4 regions of the Arthrobacter sp. SAFR-179 genome follow, and region 3 is predicted to be linked to each of the others. Evidence: predicted binding sites of a transcription regulator. Region 3 holds the regulator's gene; each other region holds the start of a gene.
What was found. Region 3 encodes HrcA, which represses chaperone genes, less so after heat shock. Its sites were predicted from a motif close to TTNGCACTCGNNNNNNNCGAGTGCNAA; they were not measured.

Region 1 (4,359 bases), on a different contig from region 3:
CAGCGTCGACGGAACCTCGGCCGGCAACGGCATGTACTACAAGCCCACCATGTTCTGGTCAGCTTCCTCCCGCTCAAAGCATCCCCAGCAGGCCGCCGAGTTCATCAACTACCTCACCAACAGCCCGGAGGCGGGCGCTATCCTGATGACCGACAGGGGCGTCCCCACCAACTCGGAAATCGTTGCCGGCATCACCCCGCAACTCAAGCCGGCCGACACCACGGTGGTTGGTTTCCTGAAGGACATCGCACCGGACATCAAGGAAGCACCGCCGGTCCCGCCAGTGGGTGCAGGCAGCGTCCAGAACGTCATCAAGCGGTACACCGATGAAGTGCTGTATGACCGGATGACTCCGCAGGCCGCGGCGGAAGCCTTTAAAAAGGAAGTCCAGGGAATGCTGGACTCGGCCCGCAAGTAATTCCACCGGACACAAAAATGCGGCCCCCTCACAAACGAGGGGGCCGCATTTTGTTTAGCGGGACAGGTCCCGGCAGGAAGGCTTAGAAGCCGCCCATGCCACCCATGCCGCCCATGTCGTCTCCGCCTGCGGGAGCAGCGTTCTTCTCCGGCTTGTCAGCCACCACTGCTTCGGTGGTGAGGAACAGGCCGGCGATCGAAGCCGCGTTCTGCAGGGCAGAGCGGGTTACCTTGACGGGATCGTTGACGCCGGCAGCCAGCAGGTCGACGTACTCGCCGGTTGCTGCGTTCAGGCCGTGGCCTGCGGGGAGGCCGCGGACCTTGTCCACAACCACGCCGGGCTCGAGGCCTGCGTTGAAGGCGATCTGCTTCAGCGGGGCGTCGATGGCAACACGGACGATGTTGGCACCGGTTGCCTCGTCGCCGGACAGCTGCAGGTTGGCGAATGCCTTGGCGCCGGCCTGGATCAGGGCCACGCCGCCACCGGCCACGATGCCTTCTTCAACTGCAGCCTTGGCATTGCGGACTGCGTCCTCGATGCGGTGCTTGCGTTCCTTGAGCTCAACCTCGGTGGCGGCACCGGCCTTGATGACTGCAACGCCGCCGGCCAGCTTGGCCAGGCGTTCCTGCAGCTTCTCGCGGTCGTAGTCGGAGTCTGAGTTCTCGATCTCGGCGCGGATCTGGGAAACGCGGCCTGCGATCTGGTCGGCGTCGCCGGCCCCTTCGACGATGGTGGTCTCGTCCTTGGTGACAACAACCTTGCGGGCCTGGCCCAGGAGCTCCAGGCCGGCGTTCTCCAGCTTGAGTCCAACCTCTTCGGAAATGACCTGGCCGCCGGTGAGGACGGCGATGTCGGCCAGCTGGGCCTTGCGGCGGTCACCGAAGCCCGGAGCCTTGACCGCGACGGACTTGAAGGTGCCACGGATCTTGTTCACGATCAGGGTGGCCAGGGCCTCGCCCTCGATGTCCTCGGCGATGATCAGCAGCGGCTTGTTGGACTGCATGACCTTTTCCAGGACAGCAACCAGTTCCTTGACGTTGGAGATCTTGGAGTTGACGATCAGGATGTACGGATCCTCGAGGACCGTTTCCTGGCGCTCGGTGTCCGTGACGAAGTAGGCGGAAATGTAGCCCTTGTCGAAGCGCATGCCTTCGGTGAGCTCGAGCTCCAGGCCGAAGGTGTTGGACTCCTCGACCGTGATGACGCCTTCCTTGCCCACCTTGTCCAGGGCTTCGGCGATGAGCGCACCAATCTCGTCGTCACCGGCGGAGATGGAGGCGGTGGCCGCGATCTCTTCCTTGGTTTCGATTTCCTTGGCGGAGTTCAGCAGCTCGGCGGTGACGGCGTCAACAGCCTTCTCGATGCCGCGCTTGAGGGACAGCGGGTCGGCGCCGGCGGCAACGTTGCGCAGGCCTTCCTTGACCAGGGCCTGTGCCAGCACGGTAGCCGTGGTGGTGCCGTCACCGGCGACGTCGTCGGTCTTCTTGGCAACTTCCTTGACCAGCTCGGCGCCGATCTTCTCGTAAGGATCGTCCAGCTCGATCTCCTTGGCGATGGAAACACCATCGTTGGTGATCGTGGGGGCGCCCCACTTCTTTTCGAGGACGACGTTGCGTCCACGCGGGCCGAGGGTGACCTTAACGGCGTCGGCGAGGGTGTTCAGGCCACGCTCAAGGCCGCGGCGTGCCTCTTCATCAAATGCAATGATCTTGGCCATAACGGCAGTAGTCCTTTCGGGACAGTCGTTAAGAATGAACCTTCGCTGCAGTGCCCGCGACGGACGATCCTTTGACGGCGGCCTCTGTATGCCTCCGGGTGGGGATCTCACTGAAGTGAGGTGTTTCTTTCGCTCCTCGACCGGTGCCACGCGCTGCCGGCCGGGACCAGGCTTTGCTTTAGCAGTCGGTACGTCAGAGTGCTAACTCAATAATTAGCACTCCCCAGGTGAGAGTGCAAGCGAAAAGACGCCGGACGGCCGGGGAAAGGGAGTCGCTTCGCCCAGGGCGATCAGCCGGCGCGTCCGGCCGTCTCCCGGCCTGTGGGGCTGGGGTTGTTGTCCGGGCCATACCTATAGACGGAGAAAACAGCGCTGGTGATGTCCCCGTTGGAATCGAAGGCAACCGGGCCCGATTCGCCGTCGTAATTAATGTCCCGGCTGGCGGCGAGCCCGCCCAGGCACTCCTTGTAGGTCAGGCACGGGGCAGGCGCCGATGCGCCCGCACTGCCACTCCCCGCAGGTGCAGTCCCTCCCGATACCGGGATCAGGTTGGCAGCGATGGAGCGTCCCGCGTCATCCTGGACCCTGGCAGCGGCCAGTGCCGCCAGCGTTACGGCGTCGTAGGTTTCAGCCGCATAGGAAACATCCTTCAGGGATGGATCCACGGCCAGGAGTCTTCCCTGGAAGGCGGCGGTGGGCAGCTGGCCGGGGACCACGGCGCGGGCGCCGTCCAGGACGCGGGAGGCGAGCCCGGACCCGTAGCGGGCGAAGCCGCCGTCACTGAGGATGATTTTCGAACCGTTGAGGCCGGAATTGTTCAGCTCGGCCAATGCCCCCTGCGCACCTTCCCGGGCAATGAGGACGACGGCGTCCGGGTTGGCCTTGGCGGTGGAGCGTGCGGCCTGGGCGGCGTCACCGGGCTTGAAACCGGCCCCGGGCAGGACCGTGAGGCCGGACTGCCGGGCAGCCTCCGTGACGGCAGCCGAGAGGTCCTTGCCGTAGGCACCTTCCTGGTGCAGCACGCTGATGGTGGCCGCCCCGGCGTCCCTGGCGAGCTTGGCAAGCACGGGCCCTTGTGCGACGTCGGCGGCAGCGGTGCGGAAGTAGTAGCCTCCACTGGCGATTCCGGAGAGGGCGGCAGCGGTGTTGGCCGGCGAGATGAGGGGTATATGCGCGCGGGACAGGACGTCCACAGCGGCGGTTGCGTGGCTGGAATCTGTCGGTCCAATGACCACATCCGCTTTGGCGTCCACCAGGTCACTCGCCTGCCCTGCGGCTTCCCGGTCGGGATGCGCCGGGAGCAGCTCCACCGGCCGGCCTTTGTGTCCGCCGGCTGCGTTGATCTCCTGGATGGCCAGCTTGGCGGCGGCCAACTGGGGAGCATTAAGGAAGGCATTGTTGCCGGTGTTGTCCAGGATCAGGCCCACCCTGAGCACACCGTCTCCGGAGGCTTCCGCTGTGTCCACCCTGGCGTTGCCGCCGGCCCCCGAGCAAGCCGTGACCGCCAGGACCGCTGCCAGGGAAACGGCCAGTGCCGGACGGACGCGGACGGTGGAACTGTACAACCCGGTCACTGGGCGGGCCGGACGTTTTCCGCCTGGGGGCCTTTTTCGCCCTCCCCGAGGTCCAGCTGCACCCGCTGTCCCTCATCGAGGGCGCGGTAGCCCTCCCCCTGGATCGCGGACCAGTGGACAAAGACGTCGTCACCGGAGCCGTCAACGGTGATGAAGCCATAGCCCTTGTCAGCGTTGAACCATTTGACGGTTCCCAGTGCCATGATGAACAACTCTTTCCGTTGGGGGCCGGGTGGGACCGGACCGTGGGGCTTAGAGCCGGGCCGGCCCTGGCCTGGAAATCACTCTAGCCAATCCCCGCAGCCCGGCGCTGACAGCGGCCTGCCGTGGACCAGGAACGTTATGCAGGCGTGACTGGAGCGGGTGCGGCTACCGGTATCCGGGGCCCAGCACTACCACCAGCGGCACCTGGAATTCGGCGCTGCTTACCACTGTGGGGATGTTGAGCAGCTCGGCAAGCGCCTGCGCGCTGGCCAGCTGCTGGGGGCCGGAGTAGAAGATCACGGAGGATTTCTGTGGGGCGCCGGACCAGTTGCCCACCTGGCCCAGGCGCCACCCGTCAGCCTGGACCGTTCCGCCGACCCGGCTGGCCAGGCCCGCTGTGCCTGCGGCGTTATAGACGGCAACGGCCTGGGTCCTGTCGACGACGG
Region 2 (4,359 bases), on a different contig from region 3:
GTACGGGCAGCTTGACCTGAACTGGATCTATAAGGCGTTCGCGCCCACTAACCTTGAACAGGCCATCGCCGGGGTCCGGGGGCTGGGCATCCGCGGCTGTGCCATCTCCATGCCCTACAAGGAGGACGTCATCGCGCTGGTGGACGAGATGGACCCCTCCGCCAAGGCCATCGACTCGGTGAACACCATCGTGAACACGGACGGCCACCTCAAGGCGTACAACACCGACTACACGGCCATCGAACAACTGCTGGCGTCCAATGCGGTCCCCACGGACTATTCCGTGCTGGTCCAGGGTGCGGGCGGCATGGCGAAGGCCACGGTTGCCGCCCTCCGCGATGCAGGCTTCAGGGACGTCACCATCATCGCCCGGAATGAGGCCGCCGGACGTGCGCTCGCGGACCAGTACGGCTTCCGGTGGCGTGCAGCGCTCGACGGCGGCACGGCGGACCTCATCATCAACGTCACGCCCATCGGCATGGCCGGTGGCGCGGAAGCAGACAGCCTGTCGTTCCCCGCGGAGGCCATCGAGGCTGCCCGGGTGGTCTTCGATGTGGTTGCACTGCCGGCTGAGACACCGCTGATCCGTGCCGCCCGTGAGGCAGGCAAGCCGGTTATCACCGGAGCGGAAGTGGCCACCATCCAGGCGCTGGAACAGTTCGTGCTCTACACAGGCGTGCGCCCCACCGCGGAGCAGGTGCGGGCAGCCGAGGAGTTCATGCGCGCCCAGTAGGCGCCTATACCGGTTCCACCACGATCGCCACCCGGTCCTCGCCGATCCGCGTCAGGACCAGGGTGGCGGTCCTGGCGGCACCCTTCTTGGAGTTCTTTCCGCCGGGCAGCAGCTGCTTCCGCAGCTCCTCCGGGGTTACCGCAGTGCCGCGCTTCTTGATGTCCAGCACGGTGATGCCCTCCTGCTTCACCCAGGCCTTGAGCGCCTTGACGTTGTAGGGCATGACCTCCAGGACCTTGTAGGCCCGGGCGAACGGGGTGTCCAGGAGTTCCGGGGCGCAGATGTAGGCGATGTGTTCGTCCACCAGGTGCCCGCCGAGTTGCAGTGCCACGTCGGCCACCAGGCCGGCACGGATCACGGCGCCGTCGGGTTCGTAGAGGTAGCCCTCCACCGGTCCCACCGGTGCGGCCGGGCCGGCGCCGAAGTCCTCCGCGCTGGCCAACTCCGCGGGCCCCTGCGAACCCAGGACCAAGGCCGCCCGGCGGACCCCGGGCCTGCGTACGGCGTTGAACCAGAGGGTTACTTCGGTGACATCCCCGCCAACGGACACCCACTGGGCTTCGCAGCCTGCAGGAACAGACTCGTGCGGCATGCCCGGGCCCATCTTCACGCCCACGGCCTTCCCGTCGGCAGCGAGCGACTCCACGAAGGACAGCGGCGGGGAGAACGCCTCGGGGTCCCAGATCCGCTTGGTTCCGGACGTGGAGGTGACGCGGCGCGCGGGATCCAGCCAGACGCCGTCGATCCCTTCCAGCGGGACTGATGCCGCGTCGGCGTGGACCACTGTGGCATTGGGGAACGGGATGAGGTTCATGGTGGCGCAGGCCGCGGTGGTTTCGTCCATTTCCACGGCGGTGACGTTGATGTCCAGGGATGCCAGGGCCATGGCATCGGCGCCGAGCCCGCAGCCCAGGTCCGCCACGCGGCTGATCCCGGCAGCAGCGAACCGTTGCGCGTGGTGCGCGGCGACGTTCAGGCGCGTGGCCTGCTCCAGGCCTGCCTGGGTGAAGAGCATTTGCCGGGCGAACTCGCCGAATTTCGCCTCCGCCCTGGTGCGCAGCCGCGACTGGGTCAGGACGGCGGATACGAGCCCGGCAGGGTGCCCGGCCTTCCGCAGGGCCGCATTGAGCGCAAAGGAATCCTCGTCCCGGTAAGGGCCCAGGGACGCCAGCAGGTCCCATCCTTCGGGGGTCAGCAGCGGTGCAATCTGGTCCTGGGGAGCGTGAGCCATGGGTTCCAGCCTAGTGGAGGAGCGCGCGGCCGCGATGCGGATACTGTTGAAACCATGGATGAGAGCACAGCCCCCGTGGAGCCCGGCGGACACCCACCCAGGAACCGCGGCCCGGCAAGGTTTGCCCGTCCCGTCCTGATCGCTGCCGCCGTGGTGGCCGTGGTCTGCATCGCCCTGCTGGTGATCATTTTCCTGCTGGACACCTTCAACGCCACCGTCTATTCGGTGGGCGGCAACGACATCCAGGACAACACCCAGGAGTCCCGGGACATCCGCGGGCTGTACGACGGCGCGCGCATGGGGAGCATCTTCATCCTCGTCATTGCGGCGCTCGCCGCAGCGGGGGCCGGCTGGGTGCTCTTCCGGGCACGGAAGGCGGGCGGCGACGGCGACGGCGACGCCGACGGCGACGGCGGCGAAGACGTGGACTTCGACGACCTGGGCCGGTAGGGGAGCGTGCCCGGCGCCCGGGCCGCCGTCGTCGGGCCCCGAAAAGGCGTACGCCCATGACGAAACGTTGGCACTCACCTTGACCGAGTGCTAACCCTTACATAGAGTCTTCATTAGCACTCTCCCTAGGAGGGTGCTAATACATGAAGAGCTGCCAGCCAGGCTGCTGCCGGCACCGCGACGACGGTTTGCCAGCTATGGCGGAAAGCTTTCCAGTCCACGAATTTGCTGACGAAAAGGAGAGGTCCGAGTGTCGGTCTCTATTAAGCCTCTTGAGGATCGTATCGTTGTCCGCCCGCTCGAAGCCGAGCAGACCACGGCTTCCGGCCTGGTCATCCCGGACTCCGCGCAGGAGAAGCCGCAGGAAGGCGAAGTTGTTGCAGTAGGCCCCGGCCGCTTCGAAGATGGCAACCGCGTTCCCATTGACGTAGCCGTTGGCGACGTCGTCATCTACTCCAAGTACGGCGGAACCGAAGTCAAGACCGGCGGCACCGAGTACCTCGTGCTGTCCGCCCGCGACGTCCTGGCAATCGTCGTTAAGTAACTCTTCGGATCCCCGTGCCGCCGGCCATGCTCATGCTGGCCGGCAGTGCGGGGTTCTGTCTTTGAAAGGACAAAACCATGGCAAAGCAGCTTGCGTTTAATGACGCTGCCCGCCGGTCCCTTGAGGCCGGCATCGATAAGCTCGCGAACACCGTCAAGGTGACGCTCGGCCCCCGCGGCCGCAACGTCGTCCTGGACAAGAAGTGGGGCGCCCCCACCATCACGAACGACGGCGTCACCATCGCCCGCGAAGTGGAACTGGACGACCCCTACGAGAACCTTGGCGCCCAGCTGGCCAAGGAAGTAGCCACCAAGACCAACGACGTTGCCGGCGACGGCACCACCACCGCGACGGTCCTGGCCCAGGCCCTGGTCAAGGAAGGCCTGCGCAACGTTGCAGCGGGCGCTGCCCCCGGCCAGATCAAGCGCGGCATCGAAGTTGCGGTTGAAGCCGTGGCTGCCCGCCTGCTGGAGAACGCCCGCCCTGTCGAAGGCACCCAGGTGGCAAACGTTGCCGCCATCTCCGCCCAGAGCGACGAAATCGGCGAGCTCCTGGCCGAGGCCTTCGGCAAGGTGGGCAAGGATGGCGTCATCACCATCGAAGAGTCCTCCACCACCCAGACCGAACTGGTCCTCACCGAGGGCATGCAGTTCGACAAGGGCTACCTGTCCCCGTACTTCGTCACCGACGCGGAACGCCAGGAAGCAGTCCTCGAGGACGCCCTCATCCTGATCAACCAGGGCAAGATCTCCTCCATCCAGGAATTCCTGCCGCTGCTGGAAAAGGCGCTTCAGGCCTCCAAGCCGCTGTTCATCATCGCCGAGGACGTCGAGGGCGAAGCCCTGTCCACGCTGATCGTCAACCGCATCCGCGGCACCCTGAACGTCGTTGCCGTCAAGGCTCCCGGCTTCGGTGACCGCCGTAAGGCCATGCTGCAGGACATTGCCACCCTCACCGGTGCGCAGGTTGTCTCCCCGGAGCTGGGCCTGAGCCTGGACACCGTCGGCCTGGAGGTGCTGGGTACCGCCCGCCGCATCACCGTCACCAAGGACAACACCACCATCGTGGACGGCGCAGGTTCGGCCGAGGACGTGGCCGCACGCGTTGCCCAGCTGCGCGCCGAGGTTACCCGCACCGACTCCGACTGGGACCGCGAAAAGCTCCAGGAGCGGCTGGCCAAGCTGGCCGGCGGCATCGGCGTCATCAAGGTGGGTGCCGCAACCGAGGTTGAGCTGAAGGAAAAGAAGCACCGCATCGAGGACGCCGTGTCCTCCACCCGCGCTGCCCTCGAAGAAGGCATCGTGGCCGGCGGTGGCTCGGCCCTGATCCACGCCCTCAAGGCACTGGATGAGGATGCTGCTGTGAAGGCCCTCGAAGGTGACGCTGCCGCCGCCGTCGGCA
Region 3 (4,359 bases):
CACGGTCGCCCTTGGCCAGCGCCTGCACCAGCACCAGCCGGACGTCCGGCCTGTCTTCAACGGTGAGGGTCGCGCACTCCACCTCGAGGCCGGAGGGGGCAGCAGAGACGACTTTGCCGGTCATCCGGGTGCCGGCGCCGTCGACAATGTCCACCGCTTCGCCCGGGGACAAACGCTTGACGGTGACGGCGTGGCGCGCCTCCGCCCCCTCGAGGACGAAAAGTTGGCCGGCAGCCATGCCGTTCAACGCACCGGCGGCCGTGAAGAAGACGGGATTGCTCACCGCTACAGGTTACCGAGCCGGTCCCGGAGCTTGGCGAACATGCCGCCGCTGGCAGCGAGCTTGCCCTCGGTGATCTGTTCGCCACGGAGCTTGGCAAGCTGGCGCAGCAGGTCCTCCTGGGCGGGGTCGAGCCTCGCCGGAGTGTCCACCTGGAGGTGCACCTTCAGGTCGCCGCGGCCGTATCCCCTGAGGTGCGTGACACCGAGGCCGCGCAGGGTGATGATCTCCCCCGACTGGGTGCCGGGCTTGACGTCGATCTCCTGGGTGCCGTCAAAGGTTTCCAGGCTGACGTCCGTGCCCAGGGCAGCCGCCGTCATGGGGATATGCAGGGTGGCGTGCAGGTCGTCGCCTTCCCGCACGTAGGTGGCATCGTTGTTGACGCGGATCTCCACGTACAGGTCACCGGCCGGACCGCCCGCGGGGCCGGCCTCGCCCTGTCCGGAGAGCTGGATCCGGGTTCCGGTGGCCACGCCGGCGGGAACCTTGATGGTCAGGGACCGGCGGCTGCGGATACGGCCCTGGCCGCTGCACTCGTTGCAGGGGTCCTTGATGACCGTGCCGAAACCTTCGCAGGTGCCGCAGGGGGCGGCCGTCATGACCTGGCCGAGGATGGAGCGGACGGCCCGCTGGACCTGGCCGCTGCCGCCGCAGATGTCGCAGCGTTCGGGATGGGTGCCGGGGCGGCAGCAGGATCCGTCGCAGGTGGGGCAGACCACGGCGGTGTCCACTTCGAGTTTCTTGTTGACGCCGAACACGGCGTCACGGAGATCGATCCGAACGCTGATGAGGGCGTCCTGGCCGCGCCGGACACGCGAGGCCGGACCGGAGGTTCCGCCGGCGCCGAAGAACGTGTCGAAGATGTCCTGGAACGCGAACCCCTGGCCCGCGTAGCCTGCGCCGCCGAAGCCGTTGTCGGTGCCGTTCTCGTTGCCGGTGGTGTCATAGATCCGGCGCTTCTGGGGATCGGAAAGCACCTCGTAGGCGTGGGTTACTGCCTTGAACCGTTCTGACGCGTCCGCTCCGGGGTTTACGTCAGGGTGGAGGGTGCGGGCCAGCTTGCGGTAGGCCTTTTTGATTTCTTCGCCCGTAGCTTCGGGTGAGACTCCAAGGACGTCATAGTGGCTGCTCAAAGTTCGTATCTCTTCCTTGTTGTACTTCGTTCAGTTGGGCGGCCCGGCTCTTGCTTCCCGGCCGGAGCAGGCTCCGGCGGTTGAGAGTCAGGGCCCCAAAATCCTGGAAAGGTAGCGCGCCACTGCCCGGACGGCGGCCATGGTGGTGGGATAGTCCATCCGGGTGGGCCCGAGGATCCCTACTTTCGCGGCGCTGTCCGGACCGTAACCGGTGGCCACGACGGAGGCCTCGGCAAGGCCGTCGTACGGGTTCTCCCTTCCGATGCTGACAGCGACACCCCGGTGGTCCTGGGCCATTTCGCTCAACAACCGCAGCATCACCACCTGCTCCTCAAGCGCCTCGAGCACCGGGCCGATGCTGAGGGGGAAGTCCACGTTCGACCTGGCAAGGTTGGCTGTGCCTGCCATGACCATCCGCTCTTCCCGGCTGTTTTGCGCCAGGCCCTCCAGCCCGATCGCCAGTGCGTGTGCCGCCTGCCGCTGCTGGTGCGGGGTTGCGGCCACGACGGCGGGCAGAGCCTGGGCCAGTTGACTCAGCGGTGTTCCGCCCAGCGCGCCAAGGAACCGGGTGCGCAGTTCAGCCAGAGCGTCGTCGCCAAGATCCTGCCCGACGTCGATCACCCGCTGCTCCACCTTGCCGCTGTTGGCGATCAGGACTACAAGGACCTTGCGGGGGGCGAGCAGGACGAATTCGATATGGCGGACAAGTGCCCTGCTCAGGTGCGGATACTGCACCACGGCCACCTGGTTGGTCAGCTGGGACAGCAGCCGGACCGTACGTTCCAGCACGTCGTCGAGGTCGTCCGCGCCTTCGAGCAGGGACTGGATGGCGCGGCGCTCGGCTGCCGACAGCGGCTTGACAGCCGAGATCTGGTCGACGAAGAGCCGGTAGCCCTTGTCGGTGGGAATCCGGCCGGCGCTGGTATGCGGGGCGGTGATCAGCCCCTCATCCTCCAGGGCGGCCATGTCGTTGCGGATGGTGGCGCTGGAAACACCAAGATGATGCCGCTCCACCAGGGCTTTTGACCCAACCGGTTCGCGGGAGTGGACGTAGTCCTCCACGATGGCCCGCAGTACTTCCAGCTTGCGTGGCTCGCTCACTCTCCACCTCCTCCATGGTTCGGGGCGCATGCCCCTCCCGATGCAACCCACTGTTAGCACTCGACATGCCCAAGTGCTAACAGTCTATTATGCCTCGGCCCGTTGTTAGCATTGGTACCGCTCCGGGCGAAATTCCGGTGCTGAGGACCTAGCGCTAGGCGGATCGAATCCATGGATTACCAGAACTGGGGCCCACGGGGCATATCGGCTCCCGCACGGACGGAACTGCCTGAGGTTCCCGTGGAGCGCGGCATGGTGCTCGAGGAAGTGCAGTCCGGCTGGGTGGGTGCCGTGACGCGGGTGGAGAAATCCGGTGGAATGCATGTGGTGGCGCTGGAGGACAGGCGGGGTAAGTCCCGTTCCTTCCGTCTTGGCTTCGGTTTCCTGCTTGAGGGCCAGCCCATCCGGTTGATGCCGCCGGCGCCACGGCCTGCCGCCGCCGGTCCGGCAGCGGGACGGACGGCCTCGGGATCGGTACGGGTGGCCGGGCAGCGCGCCCAGGTAGCCAAGGCCAGCCGGATCTGGGTGGAAGGCAAGCACGACGCCGAACTGGTGGAAAAAGTCTGGGGAGATGACCTCCGGGTGGAAGGCATCGTCGTCGAGCCCCTGCACGGTATTGACGACCTCGCCGCAGCCGTGGCGGACTTCAGGCCCGGCCCCGGCCGGCGGCTCGGCGTCCTGGTGGACCATCTGGTACCCGATTCCAAGGAGTCCCGCATCGCGGAAGCCGTCATGGCCTCCCCGGGTGCCGCCGGGAACGTCCTGATCGTCGGACACCCGTACGTGGACGTATGGCAGGCGATCCGTCCCGCTGTCCTTGGGATCGACAAATGGCCTGCCGTACCCCACCGGCAGGACTGGAAGACCGGGATCCTGAAAGCCTTCGGCTGGCCCCACGCGACCAAGGAAGACATCGGCCTTGGGTGGCAGAAACTGCTGGGCGCCGTACGCACGTATGCCGACCTCGAAGCATCCCTGCTGGGCAGGGTTGAAGAAGTGATCGATTTCCTGACCGTGCCCTGAAGGGCGGAAGGCCGGCCGGGACCCAGTATTCTTGGTAGTGCGGTTCCTTATGTGAGGCACTGCAGCATTTTTCCGGCCCTGCACGCGTTTTCACGCACTGCACGCGCCGGGATCCGTACCCAGCACCACTTGCACCTTCGAAGGAACAGACTGTGGCAGAAAACGCACGTGATCACAGGGACGGCCAGGGCCGTTCCGAGTACCATGGCGTCCCCGCCAATGCCCTGCCGCTGACGGCCAGCGAAGACCGCCAGTGGGCAACGCTCGCGCACTTCGGCGGGATCCTGGGCTGCATCCCGTCACTGCTGATCTATTTGATCTTCCGTGACCGCGGGCCGTTCACCGCCCAGGAGTCCAAGGAAGCGCTGAACTTCAGCCTGCCGCCCACCATTGCCGCCGTGCTGGCCAACATCCTGGTGTTCATTCCCTATGTCGGGAACATCTTCGCGGTTATTGCCACGCTGATCTGGGTGGCGCTCACTTGCTTCTCCGTCGCCGCCGGGATCCACGTCAACCGGGGCCAGCCGCACCGCTACCAGTACAACCTGCGCTGGATCAAGTAGTCAGTCCGGCAGGACCCGGCGTACCACTGCGTCTGCCAGGAGCCTGCCCTTCAAGGTCAGGACCAGCCGCCCGCGGAAGGCAGCGGCAGGATCCACCAGGCCGTCGGCGATAAGCCCGGCCACCTCATGCCGTCCCCCGGCACTAAGCGTCGAGACGTCCAGGCCGGACTGCAGGCGCGCTTCCAGCATGACCCGCTCCATGTTCCTGGTTTCCGCGTCCAGGGTTTCGCGGCCGGCGGCCGGTGAAAGCCCCTGTGAC
Region 4 (4,359 bases), on a different contig from region 3:
CGGCCGGAAAGGGGCGAAAGACTCTGGGACCGTGCCCGCGGTTCCCGCCACGCTGGGAGGGCGGTGCAAGGAAAAGGAGAAGCCATGGACCTCGAATCCGGACCGGCGCCCCGGGCCAAAGCATGGCTGGCCGTGGCCCGCAGCGTGGGAACGTCCTGCGTCATGCTGGCCCGCAGGCAGGTGCACCTTCCCAAAGGCAATGTGGGCCGGGTGCTGCGTTTCGCCGACGGAAGCACCTCGCGGGTCTACCGGGAGACCGCCGTCGACCAGCAACCCGGGGAGCCCTGCGTCCTGGTGGTGGCCTTCACGCTCGGCCTGGTCCGCGGCCGGGCGCACCGCTTTTTCGAGGCGGAAAGCCTGCTGAACACCCCGCTCTTCGTCGGTTTTCCCGGGTTTGTCTCCAAGCTCTGGTGCGCCCACGACACGTTCGGCGCCTACCGCGGCCTGTATGAGTGGGACGGTGCCGCGCCGGCCCGCCAATACGCCGCGTCACTCTGGCGCGTCCTGGAACTGGTCAGCGTTCCCGGGTCCATCAGCTACAAGGTCCTGCCCGGGCTGCGCCGCGATGAACTGCTCGCCAATCCCGCCCTGATTGAGTCGCCAAGCCACCCCGACCACGCCTGGTGGCGCCTGGTTGGGCAGGGATGAAGCCGGGCGGGAATGCCGGGCAGGCAGGGCACGACGGCGGACACTGACGTTTTAGTGGTGGGCGCCGGTCCTGCGGGGCTCGCCACAGCACTCCAGGCTCACGCGCACGGCGCGACGGTCAGGGTGGTGGACCGGCGCGAACACCGGGCCCGGCCTTCCCGGGCCATGATGCTGCATGCCCGGGCCCTGGAGGGGCTCCGCCCGCTGGGCGTGGCCGATGAGTTGCTGAACCGCGCCGACACCGCTCCCGAAGCACGCATCCACCTGGGCCACCGCGTCATAGAAGCCCGCATGGGCCATGCAAACCTCCCTGATACCGCCTTTCCGCACCTGACTCTGGTCCGGCAGGCCGACGTCGAGGACGTGCTCTGGCAGGCGCTGCAGGCCCGGGGCGTGCCGGTGGACTGGGGCGTGGAGTTCCGTAGCCTGGGACCGGAGCGCAGCGTGGCGGAAGGCTTGCCGTCCGGCATTGGAATGGTCCATGCGGAACTGCGCGGGGTTGGCGGCAATGCTGAACGTGACCGTTCCGGGCACCATATCTCCCGGTTCCTCGCCGGCTGTGACGGGCAGTCCAGCACAGTCCGCAGCTTCACTGGAGCCCAGTGGCGCGGCGGCCCGTACCGGGTGGAAGCGGTCCTGGCGGATGTGGAGCTGGACGGCCGCCTGGATCCCGGGCTGCTGCATGTGGCGGTGGGGAACTCGGGGTTGGCGTTCCTCTTCGCGCTGGGGGAGGGGGCCTCCTGGCGCATGCTCGCCACCAGGCCGGCGCTGCCGCAATCCACCGCCCGCTTCGGCCAGCTGGGTCCGCCCGTTCCGTCCCAGGAGGTGGCCCGCCTGCTCCGGGAGTCGGGCCTGGGCGCAGCCGTGCGGGACGTGCGGTGGTCGGCCCAGGTCCCGCTGCAACACCGCCTGGCCAGTACGTTTGGTAGCAATCCCCTCTTCCTTGCCGGCGACGCCGCCCATGCCCACTCCCCGGCCGGCGGGCAGGGCATGAACAACGGCATCCTGGACGGCCTCAACCTGGGCTGGAAGCTCGGCTTCGCCGCGACGGCGGGAAGGCCGCTGCCGGAGCTGCTGGAAACCTACGGGCAGGAGCGGCGGATTGCCGCCCGGCATGTGCTGGCGCTGACGCACATCATCTTCTTCGGCGAAGCCTCGCCGCATCCGGTGGCCCGCCTGACCCGCAGCCTCCTGCCCGCGTTCGCTCCGGTCCTGCCGCTGCTGTTCCGCCGGCAGTGGCTCACCGCCAAAGGCATCAGGCTGCTGGCCCAGCCATTCGTGCGCTACCGGACCAGTGCCATTTCCCGTGACGGCACGCCCCTCGCCGGCGGATGGCCGAGGCCCGGTGAGCGGCTGCCGGACGCCGCCGTTACAGTGAACGGGCGGGCGGCCCGCCTTCACGAGCTGACCGCGGTGCCCGGCATCCACCTGTTGCTGGAGCGAGACGCCGGCCCCGGCGCCTTGGATGAAGACCCCACCCTGCGCGCGGTGGCCGGAAGGGGTTCCTTGCTGCATGTCCACCGCCTCGACAGCCACCCCGGCCGCGCCATCGTCGCGGTCCGCCCCGACGGCTACGTCGGCTTCCGCTGCGGGGAGCCGGACGCCGCCCAGCTGCATGCCTGGCTGCGGCTGGTGGGTGCCCTCCCGCCGTCGTGATGCTCCATCACCTATCGCTCCCAAAACCGCGTTTGGGGACCGTAAGTGATGGAGCAACGGGGAGGGGGAGGGTAGTTGCCGAAGGGCCGCAGGCGTATTCTGTTCAGTTCAAGGCACATCCGCCCAGCGTGAGAAGGGAAGTTCCATGACCATCCCGCCAGTGCACGAACCCGAGCCGTTCCCGCCTGAACCTGGTCCGGAGCCAACATCGCCGGATCCCACCCAGCCGCGTCCGCCCGGCCCCCCGTCTCCCAACCCGTTCCCTGCGCCCGCGCCCCCGGGCCCATTACCCGTCCCGGATCCGGGTCCAGCACCGCTTCGCCCGGACCCAACAAGGGACTGAATGGCGGAATCACACCTTTAGAGGGGCCTTCCATCCGTGCATCCGCATGGGGCGGAAGGCCCCTTTTCCGTGTCCTGGCAGGTCCGGAAAATCTTCAAAAAACCTTGTCCAAGCCCTTGAACACCTTTTCCTGCGGTGCTAAAAAATCTATATCAGCCACTACAGATCGGCTGATACGGAAAGTGTGTTGGACCGTCTCTTACGAGGAGGGCAGCCATGTTGATGCGAACTGATCCGTTCCGCGAGCTGGACAGGCTTACCCAGCAAGTCCTCGGAACCACTGCACGCCCGGCGGCGATGCCAATGGATGCATGGCGCGAGGACCAGGAATTCGTCGTGGCCTTCGATTTGCCTGGTGTCCCGGCGGACTCGGTGGACCTGGATGTTGAACGGAACGTCCTGACGGTGCGGGCGGAGCGTCCCGATCCTGTGGGCAAGGACACCGAGCTGATTGCCGCTGAGAGGCCGCGCGGCGTCTTCAGCCGCCAGCTGATCCTTGGAGACACACTGGATACGGAGAACGTCAAGGCCAGCTACGACGCCGGCGTCCTGACGCTGCGGATCCCGGTGGCTGAAAAGGCCAAGCCGCGCAAGATCGAGATCGAGACGAAGGGGGCCAAGCAGGAAATCGCCGCTTAGTTTCAACACAGACCCGGGAGGTGGCCATCTCTGTTGACTGCCTTTTTGGGGCGAATCGCCATTCTGTGCACGCCACAGCGCCAGACAGCGCACCGGCAGCTTAGGCCCTAACCTCCCGTCACGGTGGCCCCCGGCTTCGGCCGGGGGCCATCCGTATGTCCGGCGCCCGTGCTCCCGGGCTGTGCAGGTCCCGGGGTCAGGTGCCCAATTCCAGCATCAGCGCCGGGAGTTCGTCGGCAAGTTCACGGGCCAGGAACCCCAGCGGCCCCAGCCTGCTGGCCAGCCGGTCTGCCGCGGCCGCGTGCAGATGCGTCCCCCAGCAGGCTGCCTGCGCGCCGCTGGTTCCCCGGGCCCGCAGCCCGGCGATGGCGCCCGCCAGCACGTCACCGCTGCCGGAGGTGCCCAGCCCGCCGTAGCCCGTGGTGATTTTGTACAGTTCAGCTTCGTCCGAGGCCAGCCCGGGCGGCTGGGTGATCAGCCCCTGGCAGCTGACCACGGCGTCGAACCTTTGGGAGATTTCGGCGAGGTCCTTTTCCAGGTCATCCACGTCGCGTTCCAGCAGGATCCCGGCTTCGGTGGGGTTGGGCGTAAGGATCAGCCGGCCGCGCCACGGGTCCAGCTGGTCCTCCAGCGGCACCAGCGCACCCAGCGCGTAGGCATCGAGGACGACGGCGGCGCCTTCCTTGCTGCCAGCGTCACCCCCACCCTCGCGTTTGAGAAGCGCCTCCAGCAGCTCACCGGCAAGGTCCTGGTCATCGAGGCCTGGCCCGACCAGCAGGGCGTCGGCCCGGTCCAGATAGGAGGAGATGCCCTCCAGCTCAGGCCTGACCGATCCTTGCCCGGTCTCCGGCAGTCCGATCGCACCGCATTCGGGTATTGCCACCCCCAGTTGCACTGCCACGGACTCCGCAACGGCCAGGGTCAGCTTTCCGGCGCCCGCGCGCAGGGCTGCGGTGCCGGCCAGCAGGGCGGCGCCGGGGGTGGCCCGTGCGCCACCGACCACCAGCACCGATCCGCGTGAATACTTGTCCGCCCCCGGCGCCGGCAGCGGCCACTCCCGCAGCAGCGACGGC

Region 1: groL (chaperonin GroEL) is a predicted target of HrcA. The motif match lies at 2,314-2,340, and genes of this name have one in related genera.
Region 2: groES (co-chaperone GroES) is a predicted target of HrcA. The motif match lies at 2,482-2,508, and genes of this name have one in related genera.
Region 4: ACR65K_RS00105 (Hsp20/alpha crystallin family protein) is a predicted target of HrcA. The motif match lies at 2,763-2,789, and genes of this name have one in related genera.

The regions. Positions count from the first base shown of each region.
Region 1 is NZ_JBPFDM010000008.1:173,731-178,089, forward strand. Features, by position in the region: gene ACR65K_RS14115 (ABC transporter substrate-binding protein) at 1-418, shown strand, start outside; gene groL (chaperonin GroEL) at 501-2,135, opposite strand; gene ACR65K_RS14125 (ABC transporter substrate-binding protein) at 2,426-3,709, opposite strand; gene ACR65K_RS14130 (cold-shock protein) at 3,706-3,912, opposite strand; gene ACR65K_RS14135 (LytR C-terminal domain-containing protein) at 4,079-4,359, opposite strand, start outside.
Region 2 is NZ_JBPFDM010000001.1:456,133-460,491, forward strand. Features, by position in the region: gene ACR65K_RS02325 (shikimate 5-dehydrogenase) at 1-733, shown strand, start outside; gene ACR65K_RS02330 (THUMP-like domain-containing protein) at 738-1,964, opposite strand; gene ACR65K_RS02335 (hypothetical protein) at 2,019-2,414, shown strand; gene groES (co-chaperone GroES) at 2,665-2,958, shown strand; gene groL (chaperonin GroEL) at 3,036-4,359, shown strand, end outside.
Region 3 is NZ_JBPFDM010000002.1:255,838-260,196, forward strand. Features, by position in the region: gene ACR65K_RS05555 (16S rRNA (uracil(1498)-N(3))-methyltransferase) at 1-283, opposite strand, end outside; gene dnaJ (molecular chaperone DnaJ) at 286-1,413, opposite strand; gene hrcA (heat-inducible transcriptional repressor HrcA) at 1,501-2,514, opposite strand; gene ACR65K_RS05570 (DUF3097 family protein) at 2,686-3,537, shown strand; gene ACR65K_RS05575 (DUF4870 domain-containing protein) at 3,690-4,100, shown strand; gene hemW (radical SAM family heme chaperone HemW) at 4,101-4,359, opposite strand, start outside.
Region 4 is NZ_JBPFDM010000001.1:19,932-24,290, forward strand. Features, by position in the region: gene ACR65K_RS00095 (hypothetical protein) at 85-648, shown strand; gene ACR65K_RS00100 (FAD-dependent monooxygenase) at 661-2,304, shown strand; gene ACR65K_RS00105 (Hsp20/alpha crystallin family protein) at 2,864-3,286, shown strand; gene ACR65K_RS00110 (NAD(P)H-hydrate dehydratase) at 3,483-4,359, opposite strand, start outside.